DNA from 2 places in the Streptomyces sp. NPDC019443 genome. Region 1 is predicted to be linked to the other one. Evidence: riboswitches for the same ligand, from Rfam matches in the RefSeq annotation. Region 1 holds a riboswitch; the other holds the start of a gene.
The links. Region 1 has a riboswitch for S-adenosylmethionine ahead of thrC (threonine synthase). Riboswitches for the same ligand answer to the same signal wherever they lie in the genome.
Positions count from the first base shown of each region.

Region 2: another riboswitch for S-adenosylmethionine. It lies ahead of ACH492_RS18285 (aminotransferase class V-fold PLP-dependent enzyme); the one in region 1 lies ahead of thrC (threonine synthase).

Region 1 is NZ_JBIRYJ010000004.1:536,255-543,360, forward strand. It holds gene ACH492_RS16625 (MFS transporter) at 1-793, shown strand, start outside; gene groL (chaperonin GroEL) at 813-2,435, opposite strand; gene ACH492_RS16635 (cold-shock protein) at 2,761-2,964, opposite strand; gene ACH492_RS16640 (MoaD/ThiS family protein) at 3,365-3,643, opposite strand; gene thrC (threonine synthase) at 3,677-4,960, opposite strand; SAM riboswitch class I at 4,978-5,105, opposite strand; gene ACH492_RS16650 (glucosyl-3-phosphoglycerate synthase) at 5,249-6,187, shown strand; gene ACH492_RS16655 (trehalose-6-phosphate synthase) at 6,317-7,106, shown strand, end outside.
Region 2 is NZ_JBIRYJ010000005.1:205,598-212,703, forward strand. It holds gene ACH492_RS18260 (heme-copper oxidase subunit III) at 1-92, shown strand, start outside; gene ACH492_RS18265 (c-type cytochrome) at 171-980, shown strand; gene ACH492_RS18270 (Rieske 2Fe-2S domain-containing protein) at 977-2,029, shown strand; gene ACH492_RS18275 (cytochrome bc complex cytochrome b subunit) at 2,026-3,651, shown strand; gene trpD (anthranilate phosphoribosyltransferase) at 3,777-4,841, shown strand; SAM riboswitch class IV at 4,939-5,056, shown strand; gene ACH492_RS18285 (aminotransferase class V-fold PLP-dependent enzyme) at 5,262-6,722, shown strand; gene ACH492_RS18290 (Lrp/AsnC family transcriptional regulator) at 6,797-7,078, opposite strand; gene ACH492_RS18295 (rhomboid family intramembrane serine protease) at 7,075-7,106, opposite strand, start outside.

The sequences.
Region 1 (7,106 bases):
ACTGGTGCTGCCGCTCTCCGTCCCCGCGCTGCTGGGCGCGGGTGTCGGACTGGTCTTCGTGGCGTACGTGTTGACCGCCCTGCCCGAGCCGCCCCGGCCGCGGGCCACCCTGCGCGATGTGCTGCGCGGCGTACCGGCCACGATGCTTGACGGACTGCGCCTGGGCGCGCGGGACTTCCTGATCCGCCGAGTGCTGCTGACGGCCGGAGCGACGGGCTCGGCCCTGGGCACCATCGAACTGCTCACGCCAGGACGCGCCGCCGACCTGACCGGCACCCCCGAGTCGGGCGCGGTGCTGTTCGCCTCGCTCGCCTGCGCCGGCTTTGTCTGCATCGCTCTCGGCAACCACTGCGCACCACTGGCCGCACGGCTGACGGGCAGCGGCGAACGCGCCGTCATGGCGGGCATCGGACTGAGCGCGACAGGGCTGCTGCTGCTCGGCCTGACCGTCCTGTGGAACGGCCCGGCCGCCCTCACCCTCGCGGCCACCGGCTACGCCCTGGTCTACTTCGGACTCGGCGCGGCGGGCCCGAACAAGAACGACCTGCTGCACCGCCGCGTCGACAGCACGGGCCGGGCCACCGCCCTGTCCGTACAGTCCCTCGCCCTGCAATCGTCCGGCGCCCTGGTCGGCCTGGTCGCCGGTGCCCTGCCGGCCGGCCCCCTGCCCTGGCTGCCCGGCGCCGCACTTCTGCTGGCCGGTGCCCTGCTGTGGGTCCGCCGCTCTGGGCAAAAGCCCGAGGGCGGCACCCCCCTGGGAGTGGGGGTACCGCCCTCGGTCCGTACAGCGTGAACTGCCGATCCGCGCAGGATCAGAAGTCCATGTCACCGCCCGGCATGCCGCCCGGAGCGGCCGCAGAGGCCTTCTCCGGCTTGTCGGCGATGACGGCCTCGGTGGTCAGGAACAGCGCGGCGATCGACGCGGCGTTCTGCAGCGCGGAGCGCGTGACCTTCGCCGGGTCGATGATGCCCTCGGCGATCATGTCCACGTACTCGCCGGTCGCGGCGTTCAGACCGTGGCCGACAGCCAGGTTGCGCACCTTCTCGACCACGACGCCGCCCTCGAGACCACCGTTGACGGCGATCTGCTTGAGCGGGGCCTCCAGCGCGAGCTTCACGGCGTTGGCGCCGGTCGCCTCGTCACCATCGAGGTCGAGCTTCTCGAAGACCGAGGCAGCCTGGAGCAGAGCCACGCCACCACCGGCGACGATGCCCTCCTCGACGGCGGCCTTGGCGTTGCGCACCGCGTCCTCGATGCGGTGCTTGCGCTCCTTGAGCTCGACCTCGGTCGCGGCGCCGGCCTTGATGACGGCCACGCCGCCGGCCAGCTTCGCGAGGCGCTCCTGGAGCTTCTCGCGGTCGTAGTCCGAGTCGCTGTTCTCGATCTCGGCACGGATCTGGTTCACGCGACCGGCAACCTGGTCGCTCTCACCGGCACCGTCGACGATCGTGGTCTCGTCCTTGGTGATGACGACCTTGCGGGCGCGGCCCAGCAGGTCCAGGCCGGCGTTCTCGAGCTTGAGGCCGACCTCCTCGGAGATGACCGTGCCGCCGGTGAGGATGGCGATGTCGTTCAGCATCGCCTTGCGGCGGTCGCCGAAGCCCGGAGCCTTGACGGCAACGGACTTGAAGGTGCCGCGGATCTTGTTGACGACCAGGGTCGACAGGGCCTCGCCCTCGACGTCCTCGGCGATGATCAGCAGCGGCTTGCCCGACTGCATGACCTTCTCCAGCAGCGGAAGGAGGTCCTTCACGTTGCTGACCTTGGAGTTGACGATCAGGATGTACGGGTCGTCGAGCGACGCCTCCATACGCTCCATGTCGGTGGCGAAGTACGCCGAGATGTAGCCCTTGTCGAAGCGCATACCCTCGGTGAGCTCCAGCTCCAGACCGAAGGTCTGGGACTCCTCGACGGTGATGACGCCTTCCTTGCCGACCTTGTCCATGGCCTCGGCGATGAGCTCGCCGATCTGGGTGTCGGCAGCGGAGATGGAGGCCGTCGAAGCGATCTGCTCCTTGGTCTCCACGTCCTTGGCCTGCTCGAGCAGGGCGCCGGAGACGGCCTCGACGGCCTTCTCGATGCCACGCTTGAGCGCCATGGGGTTGGCGCCGGCCGCCACGTTGCGCAGGCCCTCGCGGACGAGCGCCTGGGCGAGGACGGTCGCGGTGGTCGTACCGTCACCGGCGACGTCGTCCGTCTTCTTGGCGACTTCCTTGACCAGCTCGGCGCCGATCTTCTCGTACGGGTCCTCGAGCTCGATCTCCTTGGCGATGGAAACACCATCGTTGGTGATCGTGGGGGCGCCCCACTTCTTCTCGAGGACGACGTTCCGGCCCTTGGGGCCAAGGGTGACCTTGACGGCGTCGGCGAGCTGGTTCATCCCGCGCTCGAGACCGCGCCGTGCCTCCTCGTCGAACGCGATGATCTTGGCCATGTGAAGTGGTCCTCCCGGACTGGGGTGGATTCTCCGGACCGCGCTGGCGCCCGCGACGGACGGCCTGCAAGCCCTGTGGTTCCTTGCCCCACCTGGCCTGCGGACCTCACCGGCCCGGTCCTCGTTGTCACTCTCACTGTCAGAGTGCTAACGCAATGATTAGCACTCGACCCGGGAGAGTGCAAGCGGCTTCGAAGAAGCCCGGAGGGAGCGCGCAAGCCTGTCGCCGAGGTCCCCAACCGGGCGCAGACGCACGAGGGGCCCGCATCCCTCTTGGGATGCGGGCCCCTCGGCGTGAGTGCGTCGGTGGCCGATCGCGCCGAGATCAGACGGCGAGCTTGACCATGTCCGCCTGCGGACCCTTCTGGCCCTGCGAGATCTCGAATTCAACTCGCTGACCCTCTTCAAGGGTGCGGTACCCGTCCATCTGGATCGCGCTGTAGTGGACGAAAACATCCGCACCACCGTCGACCGCGATGAAGCCGTACCCCTTCTCCGCGTTGAACCACTTGACGGTGCCCTGAGCCATGCCTAACTCCCCTATTACTGGCCCTTGCGCAGGACCGCACTTCGCGGACCCGGGTCAGACCTCCACCCCTTGGGTGTGCGCCGGAACGCGTCGACCGCGGCTGAATGTATCTGTCCAACTGCCGTCTGCAACAGGTCAATCGGACGAGAAATCTGCGCAAGCCCGAACGGATAATTCATGTGAATTCTGTGAATTCCGGGGCAAGTCGGGCCCGACAAAAGGCGCCTACGCGACAATTCGATCGTCCACTTTGGCTGACTCTGGTCGCGCGGCGACGCATTCTCATATGCGCGCGGCACGAGCAGCGGAGGGGGCTTCCCAAAGCTTACCGCGCTCAACCCTATGGAATTACCCCCTCCGCTTCTCTTGCGGAGGGGGTAATAGCGGTAACTCTGCGAAGTCAGCAGCCGCCGGCGACAGCCGGAATGATCGAGACGCCCGCGCCGTCCGGTGTCGCGGTCTCCAGACCCTGCTCGAAGCGGACGTCGTCGTCGTTCACGTACACGTTGACGAAGCGGCGCAGCTTGCCCTGGTCGTCCAGGACACGCGCGGCGATGCCGGTGTGGTTCTTCTCCAGGTCGGCGATCACCTCGGAGAGGGTCGCGCCCTGAGCCGAGACCTCGGCCTGGCCGCCCGTGTACGTACGGAGAATGGTGGGAATGCGGACGTTGACGCTCATGCTGCGTGCCTTCCTTGGGTCTCGGGTGGTCGGTCAGCCGGCCAGGCCGGCGTCGCGGAACGCGTCCAGGCTCGGGCGGATCGTCGCGGTCGGGCCGGTCGTCGGCGCCACCGCGTCCAGCGTCTTGAGGCCGTCACCGGTGTTGAGGACGACGGTGGTGAGCGCCGGGTCGAGCACGCCCTCCTCGATCAGCTTCCTCGTGACACCCACGGTCACGCCACCCGCGGTCTCCGCAAAGATGCCTTCCGTACGGGCGAGCAGCTTGATGGCGTCGACGATCTGATCGTCGTTGACGTCCTCGACCGCCCCACCGGTGCGGCGCGCGATGTCCAGCACGTAGGGGCCGTCCGCCGGGTTGCCGATCGCCAGCGACTTGGCGATGGTGTTCGGCTTCTGCGGGCGTACGACGTCGTGCCCGGCCTTGAAGGCCGTCGACACCGGCGAGCAGCCCTCCGCCTGGGCACCGAAGATCTTGTACGGCTTGTCCTCGACCAGACCGAGCTTGATCAGCTCCTGCAGCCCCTTGTCGATCTTCGTGAGCTGCGAGCCCGAGGCGATCGGGACCACGATCTGGTCGGGCAGCCGCCAGCCGAGCTGCTCGCAGATCTCGTACGCCAGCGTCTTGGAGCCCTCGCCGTAGTACGGGCGGAGGTTGACGTTGACGAAGCCCCAGCCTTCGCCCAGCGGGTCGCCGATGAGCTCGGAGCAGAAGCGGTTGACGTCGTCGTAGTTGCCCTCGATGCCGACCAGCTCGCCGCCGTACACCGCGGCCATGACGACCTTGCCCTGCTCCAGGTCGTGCGGGATGAACACGCAGGAGCGGAAGCCGGCCCGCGCGGCTGCGGCGCCGACCGCGCCCGCCAGGTTGCCGGTGGACGAGCAGGACAGGGTGGTGAAGCCGAAGGCACGCGCGGCCTCGACGGCGATGGCCACGACGCGGTCCTTGAAGGAGTGCGTCGGGTTGCCGGAGTCGTCCTTGATGTACAGGCCGCCGGTGACACCCAGCTCACGGGCGAGGTTGTCGGCCTTGACGAGCTTGGTGAAGCCGGGGTTGATGTTCGGCTTGTCGGCCACGTCGGCGGGGACGGGCAGCAGCGGGGCGTACCGCCAGATGTTGTTCGGACCCGCTTCGATCCGCTGCTTCAGCGCCTCGGGGTCTTCGCCGGGGAGGTCGTACGCGACCTCGAGCGGTCCGAAACAGGACGCGCAGGCGAAGATCGGGCCGAGCCCGAAACGCTCTCCGCACTCGCGGCACGAGAGCGCCGCGGCGGGACCGAGGTTCACGGGAGTGGTGCTTGCGACAGTCTGCACAGCCATGGAGGCGAGGCCCTTTCTCCTCATCTTCCCCGTGACGCATTTCGCCACGAGACGGAATTGGCACCTTCCCCACCGTGACCTCGCGGTCGGCGGGAGGGTTGCCGGGGCTTCAACGGGCCGTTCCCTCTGCCCCTCTGGATGAGCGGTATTCGATTGTCAGCGTGACGACCCCCGACATGCGACGGTCATCCGCGTTGTTCAAGACTGTAACCGAAGGCCCGGATGGTTGAGATAGTCGTCCGAACCTCGAGATGGACCATCCGACCGGAAGTCTAGGGAGACGCGCACGTGCTCGATGAGGTGGAGCGCTGGCTGACCCGGCGGTCCTGGGCCGCGGCAGACCGCCCACTTGACCTGCTGCTTACCGCCAAACGCTCGACGACGGTCAGCGTAGTGCTCCCTGCTCTGAACGAGGCGGCGACGGTCGGCGAGATCGTCACCGTGATCCGCCGCGAGCTGATGGAGGCCGTGCCGCTCGTCGACGAGCTGGTCGTCGTCGACTCGGGCTCGAGCGACCGTACGACCGAGGTGGCCGCGGCGGCAGGCGCGCGCGTGGTGCACCGGGACACGATCCTGCCCCGGATACCCGCGGTCCCGGGCAAGGGCGAGGTGCTGTGGCGCTCGCTGCTGGCGACCAGCGGCGACATCGTGTGCTTCGTCGACGCGGATCTGCGGGAGTTCTCCGCGGACTTCGTCTCCGGGATCGTGGGCCCGCTGCTGACAGACCCCGATGTGCACTTCGTCAAGGCGATGTACGACCGGCCGCTCGGCGACCACGCAGGTCAGGGCGGCCGGGTGACCGAGCTGGTGGCGCGTCCGCTGCTGAATCTGCACTGGCCGCAGCTGGCCGGGTTCGTCCAGCCGCTGGGCGGGGAGTACGCGGCGCGGCGCTCGCTGCTGGAGCGGCTGCCCTTCCCCGTCGGTTACGGAGTGGAGCTCGGCCTGCTCGTGGACGCGCTGCACACGGTGGGCCTGGACGCGCTGGCGCAGGTGGACGTCGGATCGCGCAAGCACCGCCACCAGGACGGGCAGGCGCTGGGCCGGATGGCCGCGGCGATCTACCGTACGGCTCAACTCCGGCTCTCCCGCGGCCACTTGGTGCGTCCTGCGCTCACGCAGTTCGAGCGGGCCGAGGGCGGCTTCGAGCCGCGGACGTACCCGGTGGACACGGAGGAGCGGCCGCCGATGCGCGAGATCGGTGAGTACGCGGCGCGTCGCGCGGCATAAGCATGGATCGCTGGTCGCTTTGTCTACATTTCCCAGTTATGGGCATGAGAGACGTACGACACACGAGGACGGCACGACCAATGGCGTACGCACGTTTGAGCGTTTGTGGGACGGGCTAGGTTTCGCGACATGGTCTCCGAGCACGCTGCTGCCCAGGTCCTTGTCGCGTCGAACCGCGGCCCGGTCACATACACGCTGAACGAGGACGGTTCGCTCGACGCCCGCCGCGGCGGGGGCGGGCTGGTCTCCGGCCTGTCGGCCATCGGCTCCGAGGCGGCGGCCCTGTGGGTGTGCGCCGCGCTCGGTGACGGCGACCGCGAGGCGGTGCGGCGCGGGGTCGGCGAGCCCGGGGTACTGATGCTCGACATCGACGAGGCCGTCCACTCCGACGCGTACAACGGCATCGCCAATTCCGTGCTGTGGTTCGTCCACCACATGCTGTACCAGACGCCGCTGGAGCCGGTCTTCGATCAGGAGTTCCGCCGGCAGTGGGCGTCGTACGAGACCTACAACCGGGCCTTCGCGGACGCGCTCGCGGCACAGGCCGCCGAGGGGGCGGCCGTCCTGGTGCAGGACTACCACCTGGCGCTGGTGCCCGGCCTGCTCCGCGAGCTCCGTCCCGATCTGCGGATCGGGCACTTCACGCACACGCCTTGGGCGCCCGTCGACTACTTCCGGATGCTGCCCGACGACATCGCGGAGCGGTTGCTGCGCGGCCTGCTCGGAGCGGACCGCGCCTGTTTCCTGACCCGGCGGTGGGCCGATGCCTTCGTCTCCTGCTGTACGGAGCTGTTGGGCGGCACCGGCAGCACGACGATCGGGGTGCACGGGCTCGGCGCGGACGCGGACTTCCTGCGGGAGCGGGCGCACCGGCCGGACGTGGACGAACGGCTGGCCACGCTGCGCGAGCAGGTCGGCC
Region 2 (7,106 bases), on a different contig from region 1:
AGGCAACCGCCGCCATCGTCGTGTCCTACTACTGGCACTTCGTCGATGTCGTCTGGATCGGCCTCTTCGCCACGATCTACATGATCAAGTAGTGGCGCGGGCAGCTCGCTGCCTGAAGCAGACACAGTCCAGAAGCATCGACGCAGAAGATCCTGACACCGGGGTAATCCGTGAAAAAGCTCTCCGCACGACGACGCCATCCGCTGGCGGCGGTCGTCGTCCTACTCCTCGCGCTGGCGGCTACTGGGGGGCTGTACGCCGCGTTCGCACCCGCGGACAAGGCGCAGGCCGATGAAACCGCCCAGTCACTCGCCATCAAGGAGGGCAAGAAGCTCTACACCGTCGGCTGCGCCAGCTGCCACGGAACCGGCGGTCGGGGCACCTCTGACGGCCCGAGCCTGGTCGGCGTCGGCTCCGCCGCCGTCGACTTCCAGGTCGGCACGGGCCGGATGCCGGCCCAGCAGCCGGGCGCCCAGGTGCCGAAGAAGAAGGTCATCTACTCGCAGAGCGAGATCGACCAGCTCGCGGCGTACGTCGCCTCCCTCGGCGCCGGTCCGATCACGCCGACCGAGAAGCAGTACAGCCCCGAGGGTGCGGACATCGCCAAGGGTGGCGACCTGTTCCGCACCAACTGCGCCCAGTGCCACAACTTCACCGGTGAGGGCGGTGCCCTGACGGACGGCAAGTACGCCCCGAACCTCGAGGACGCGGACCCCAAGCATGTCTACGAAGCCATGCAGACCGGCCCGCAGAACATGCCCTCCTTCCCCGACACGACGCTGCCGGAGCAGCAGAAGCGCGACATCATCGCGTACCTCCACACCGTGAACAGTGGAGAGGCCGAGAGCCCCGGTGGCCTCAAGCTGGGTGGCCTCGGCCCCGTCAGTGAGGGTCTGTTCGGCTGGGTCTTCGGGCTGGGGACACTGATCGCAGTTGCCGTCTGGGTCGCGGCCCACACCGCTAAGGCCAAGAAGTCATGAGTAGCCAAGAGATTCCAGAAGAGAACCTGCCTGCTGAGCAGGACACCGCGCACGGCGCGGTAAAGGTCGCCGACGACCCGTTCGCGGACCCGGGGCTGCCGCCCCACAAGCCGCGCATCCAGGACATCGACGAGCGGGCCGCCAAGCGCTCCGAGCGCGCGGTCGCCTTCCTGTTCACGCTGTCGATGCTGGCCACCGTCGCCTTCATCGCCTCGTACGTCATCTTCCCGGTCGACAAGAACGTGTACATCTGGCCGATCGGCCATGTGAGCGCGCTCAACTTCGCGCTGGGCACCACGCTCGGCATCGCGCTCTTCTGCATCGGCGCGGGCGCGGTCCACTGGGCCCGCACCCTGATGTCCGATGTGGAGATCGCGGACGAGCGGCATCCCATCGCGGCCCCTCCCGAGGTCAGGGCCAAGGTCATGACCGACTTCGCGGCGGGCGCCGAGGAGTCCGGGTTCGGCCGGCGCAAGCTGATCCGCACCACGATGTTCGGCGCGCTGGCGCTGGTGCCGCTGTCCGGTGTGGTGCTGCTGCGAGACCTGGGCCCGCTGCCCGAGAAGAAGCTGCGGTCCACCCTGTGGGCCAAGGGCAAGCAGCTCATCAACATGAACACGAATGAGCCGCTGCGTCCCGAGGACATCGTCGTCGGTTCGCTGACCTTCGCCATGCCCGAGGGCCTGGAGGAGGACAGCCACGACTTCCAGAAGGAAATCGCCAAGGCGGCCCTGATGATCGTCCGGATCCAGCCGGACGACATCAAGGACAAGCGCGAACTCGAGTGGTCGCACGAGGGCATCGTGGCGTACTCGAAGATCTGCACCCATGTCGGCTGCCCGATCAGCCTGTACGAGCAGCAGACGCACCACGTGCTCTGCCCCTGCCACCAGTCCACCTTCGACCTCTCCGACGGCGCCCGTGTCATCTTCGGCCCGGCCGGTCACGCCCTCCCGCAGCTGCGGATCGGCGTGAACGCCGAGGGCAACCTTGAGGCGCTCGGCGACTTCGAAGAGCCCGTCGGTCCTTCCTTCTGGGAGCGCGGATGAGTACTACATCTGATACGAACCGCAAGGCACCCGCGGGTGAGCGGGTCGCCGACTGGGCGGACGGCCGGCTCGGGATCTACTCCCTGGCCAAGGCCAACATGCGGAAGATCTTCCCGGACCACTGGTCCTTCATGCTGGGTGAGATCGCCCTCTACAGCTTCATCATCATCATCCTCACGGGTGTGTATCTGACGCTGTTCTTCCACCCGAGCATGAACGAGGTCGTGTACGAGGGCTCGTACGTGCCCATGCAGGGCATCCGGATGTCCGAGGCGTACGCCTCGACGCTGGACATCAGCTTCGACGTCCGCGGCGGTCTGCTGATCCGGCAGATCCACCACTGGGCGGCGCTGATCTTCGTCGCGGCCATGATCGTGCACATGATGCGCGTCTTCTTCACGGGCGCCTTCCGCAAGCCGCGTGAGATCAACTGGCTGTTCGGCTTCCTGCTGCTGGTCCTGGGCATGTTCACCGGCTTCACCGGCTACTCGCTCCCCGACGATCTGCTGTCCGGTACGGGCGTCCGGTTCATGGAGGGCGCGATCCTCTCCATGCCGATCGTCGGCACGTACCTGTCGTTCTTCCTCTTCGGCGGGGAGTTCCCCGGCGGGGACTTCGTGAGCCGGTTCTACTCGATCCACGTCCTGCTGCTGCCGGGCATCATGATGGGCCTGCTGGTGGCCCACCTGATCCTGGTCTTCTACCACAAGCACACGCAGTTCGCGGGCCCCGGACGTACGAACAACAACGTCGTCGGCATGCCGCTGCTGCCGGTCTACATGGCCAAGGCCGGAGGCTTCTTCTTCCTGGTCTTCGGCATCATCTCGATCATCGCCGCGGTCGCTTCGATCAACCCGATCTGGGCTCTCGGCCCCTACCGTCCGGACCAGGTGTCCACCGGCGCTCAGCCGGACTGGTACATGGGCTTCTCGGAGGGCCTGATCCGGGCCATGCCCGGCTGGGAGATCAACTTCGCGGGCCACACCCTCGCTCTGGGTGTGTTCATCCCGCTGATGATCTTCCCGATGATCCTTGCGGTGATCGCGGTCTACCCGTTCGTCGAGTCCTGGATCACCGGGGACAAGCGCGAGCACCACATCCTGGACCGCCCGCGCAACGCTCCGACCCGTACGGCCTTCGGTGTGGCCTGGCTGACCTGGTACGTCATCCTGCTGATCGCCGGTGGAAACGACATGGTCGCCATCTTCTTCCACCTGTCGATCAACCACATCACCTGGTTCGCCCGGATCGCCTTCTTCGTCGGCCCGGTGATCGCCTTCATCATCACCAAGCGGATCTGCCTCGGTCTCCAGCGCCGCGACCGGGACAAGGTGCTGCACGGACGCGAGTCCGGCATCATCAAGCGCCTGCCGCACGGTGAGTTCGTCGAGATCCACGAGCCGCTCTCGCAGGGCGAGCTGTACAAGCTCACCTCGCACGAGCAGTACAAGCCGGCCGAGATCGGCCCGACGGTCGACGAGAACGGTGTCGAGCGCAAGGTGAAGCTCACGGAGAAGCTGCGGGCCAAGCTCAGCAAGGGCTACTACGGGGGAGACAGCCAGATCCCCAGGCCCACGGTCGAGGAGTACAAGGAGATCACGAGCGGCCACGGCCACCACTGATCCCACCCGGCCGCGAGGTCGCCACAGCTGGAGCCCCGTCCATTCGTCGGACGGGGCTCTTCGCTGTCTGCTGGGCTGGATAGGGTGGACCCATCCCTATTCGGCTGTGGACCCAGGAGTGGACCATGAACGTTGTGACCCCGGTTGGCGGCGACAGCGTGGCGGACCTCTCCTGGCCCCAGGTGCTGAACGCTCTCCTCGACAACCGCGACCAGAGCGCGGAGGCCACCGCGTGGGCCATGGACCGTATCCTCAGCGGCGAGGCGACGAACGCGCAGATCGCAGGCTTCGCGGTCGCCCTGCGCGCCAAGGGCGAGACCGTCGAGGAGATCTCCGGTCTCGTACGGACCATGTACGCGCACGCGAACCTGATCGAGGTGCCCGGGCCGAGCGTCGACATCGTCGGGACCGGCGGCGACGGCGCCAGGACCGTGAACATCTCCACCATGTCCGCGATCGTGGTCGCGGGGACGGGTGCGAAGGTCGTCAAGCACGGCAACCGCGCCGCGTCGTCGGCGAGCGGCGCGTCCGACGTACTGGAGAAGCTCGGCGTCAATCTCGAGCTCACCCCGCAGCGGGTCGCCCAGGTCGCGGAAGAGGCGGGCATCACCTTCTGCTTCGCGGTGAAGTTCCACCCGGCGCTGCGGCATGTGGCGGCCGCCCGCAAGGAGCTGGGCATCCGCACCACGTTCAACTTCCTCGGCCCGCTCACCAACCCGGCGAAGGTGAAGGCACAGGCCACCGGTGTCGCGGACGCGCGGATGGCGCCGATTCTGGCCGGTGTACTGGCCGAGCGCGGTTCCTCGGCGCTGGTCTTCCGCGGCGACGACGGCCTTGACGAGCTGACCACGACGGCGACCTCCCGGGTGTGGGTGGTACGGGACGGGGCGGTTCGGGAGGAGGCATTCGACCCGCGGGACATCGGCATCGGCCTGGTGCCGGTCGAGGCCCTGCGCGGCGCCGACGCCTCGTTCAACGCGGATGTCGCGCGCCGGCTGCTCAGCGGCGAGACCGGGCCCGTACGGGATGCCGTGCTGCTCAACTCGGCGGCGGCTCTCGTCGCGCTGGAGCCGACGGAGGGCACGCTGAACGAGCAGCTGGCGGCGGGCATCGAAAGGGCCGCCGAGTCGATCGACTCCGGTGCGGCCAGAGCGGTGCTCGAGCGGTGGGTTGCCGCGAGCAACGCCTGAGACTGCAGTGGCGTGAGGCAAGGCGTGGTTCGGTTCCTGTCTCAGGAACTGGACCTCGCCTTGCACGCTGTGGGACGTATGGCAGGATGCTCCTCAAGGTCATGAGTGACAGCGATTACGGCCCCGGCTCGCTGTCCGGCAACCCTCCGTCCGTGGCGGGGTGCCCCGGGTGAAGACCAGGCCGTAGGCAGCGAGGTCTGCGGCAAGCGCGGACCCCTGCAAGCCCTGGGGTCCTGGTCCTCAAGGGAGCAGTCTCGTGAGCAAGCGAATGCGATAGGGCTACACGCCCCTTCTTCAGTGCGCCTCCGTGCGGCCGTTGCCGTGTGTTCGAGGCAACCCCTGTGCGCCGAGCGGCCGTTGAGTGCCGATGCACAGGTTCTACCGAAGCCATTCCCCCTTGTCCTGCCGGGAGATACCGCCATGTCCGCACGCCCGAACGCCGCTGCCACCGCGACCGCTGTCGCCCCCGCCGCCACCGCTGATGCCGACCCCGCCTGTGCCGCGCCGCTTCCCGTCCTCGGCCGGGACGTCACCGTCCCGCTCGTCACCGGCGGCGAAGTCACCTACGCCGCACTCGACTACGCGGCGAGCGCCCCGGCCCTGCAGCGGGTGTGGGACGACGTGGCCGCGTACGCCCCGTACTACGGCAGCGTGCACCGCGGCGCCGGGTACCTCTCGCAGCTGTCCACCGACCTCTTCGAGAACAGCCGGGTCACGGTCGCCGAGTTCCTCGACTGCCGCCCGGACGACCAGGTCGTCTTCACCCGCTCCACGACCGACTCGCTGAACCTGCTGGCGGCCGTGATCCCCGCCGACTGCGAGGTCTTCGTCTTCGAGACCGAGCACCACGCCTCGCTGCTGCCCTGGAGGGACGCGCGGGTTACGTATCTGAACGCGCCGCGCACGCCGGAGGACGCCATCGCCACCCTGGAGCGCGCGCTCGCCGAACGTGACCCTTCCCCTCGCTCTTCGAGCTGGGGAGACCCCATCGGCCCGGCGCTGGTCTGCGTGACCGGTGCGTCCAATGTCACCGGTGAGCTGTGGCCGGTGCAGGAGCTCGCGGCCGCCGCGCACGCCCATGGCGCGCGGATCGTGCTCGACGCGGCTCAGCTCGCGCCCCACCACCCGGTCTCCGTACAGGAGTTGGACGTCGACTGGGTGGCCTTCTCCGGGCACAAGCTGTACGCGCCGTTCGGCTCGGGCGTGCTGGCCGGCCGTGCGGACTGGCTGCAGGACGCGGAGCCGTACCTCGCGGGCGGCGGTGCCTCGCGCAAGGTCGCGCGGCGTGCGGACGGTGGCGTGGACGTCGACTGGCACACCACGGCCGCCCGTCACGAGGCCGGTTCGCCGAACGTCATCGGCGTCTACTCCATCGCCTCCGCCTGCAAGGCGCTCACCGAGGCGGGCTTCGACAACCTGGTCGCCCGGGAGCAGCACCTCGTCGCGAAGGTCCGCGCGGGCCTGGCCGAGGTTGCCGAGGTGAAGGTGCTCTCGCTGTTCGGGGACGACTCCCCCTCGCGTTCCGCTGGGGGGACCCCCACGCGGGTCGGCGTCATCTCCTTCGTCGTCGAGGGCTGGAACAGCTCGCACTTCGCGGCAGCGCTCTCGGCGGAGTACGGCATCGGGGTACGGGACGGGCTGTTCTGCGCGCACCCGCTGGTGCGGACCCTGCTGGGCAGCGACCCGCAGGACCCGGGCGAGTGCGGCGCGCCGGAGGCGGAGCCGGGCGAGCGCTCGCTGAACGCGATCCGGGTGAGCTTCGGGGCGGGTACGCCGGACGAGCATGTGGAGCGTTTCGTACGGGCGGTGAAGGAGCTGGTGCGCGAGGGCGCCAAGTGGAACTACCGCACGGAGGACGGCCGCTGCGTCCCGGCCGTGTGACACCGGGCTCCGCCCCGGACCCGAACAAGCCCGCGCCAAAAGGCGCGGGCTTGTTGTGTATGTGGCACTACGCGCTACGAGTCCAGGCCGATCGCGAACGCCGCCTCCAGGTCGTGCTGCGAGTACGTACGGAACGCCACATGCGTGTCCGTGCCCTCGACGCCCTGGATCTTGCTGATGCGGCCCGGGATGACGTCCGCCAGGTCGTCGTGCTTGGCCACCCGCACCATCGCGATCAAGTCGTACGTGCCGGTGACGGAGAAGACCTCGCTGACGCTGTCCAGCGCGGCGATCGACTCGGCGATCTCGGGGATGCGGTCCACGCTGGTCTTGATGAGCACGATCGCGGTGATCACGGTTGGCTTTCTCCCTCGGTGGCCGCTG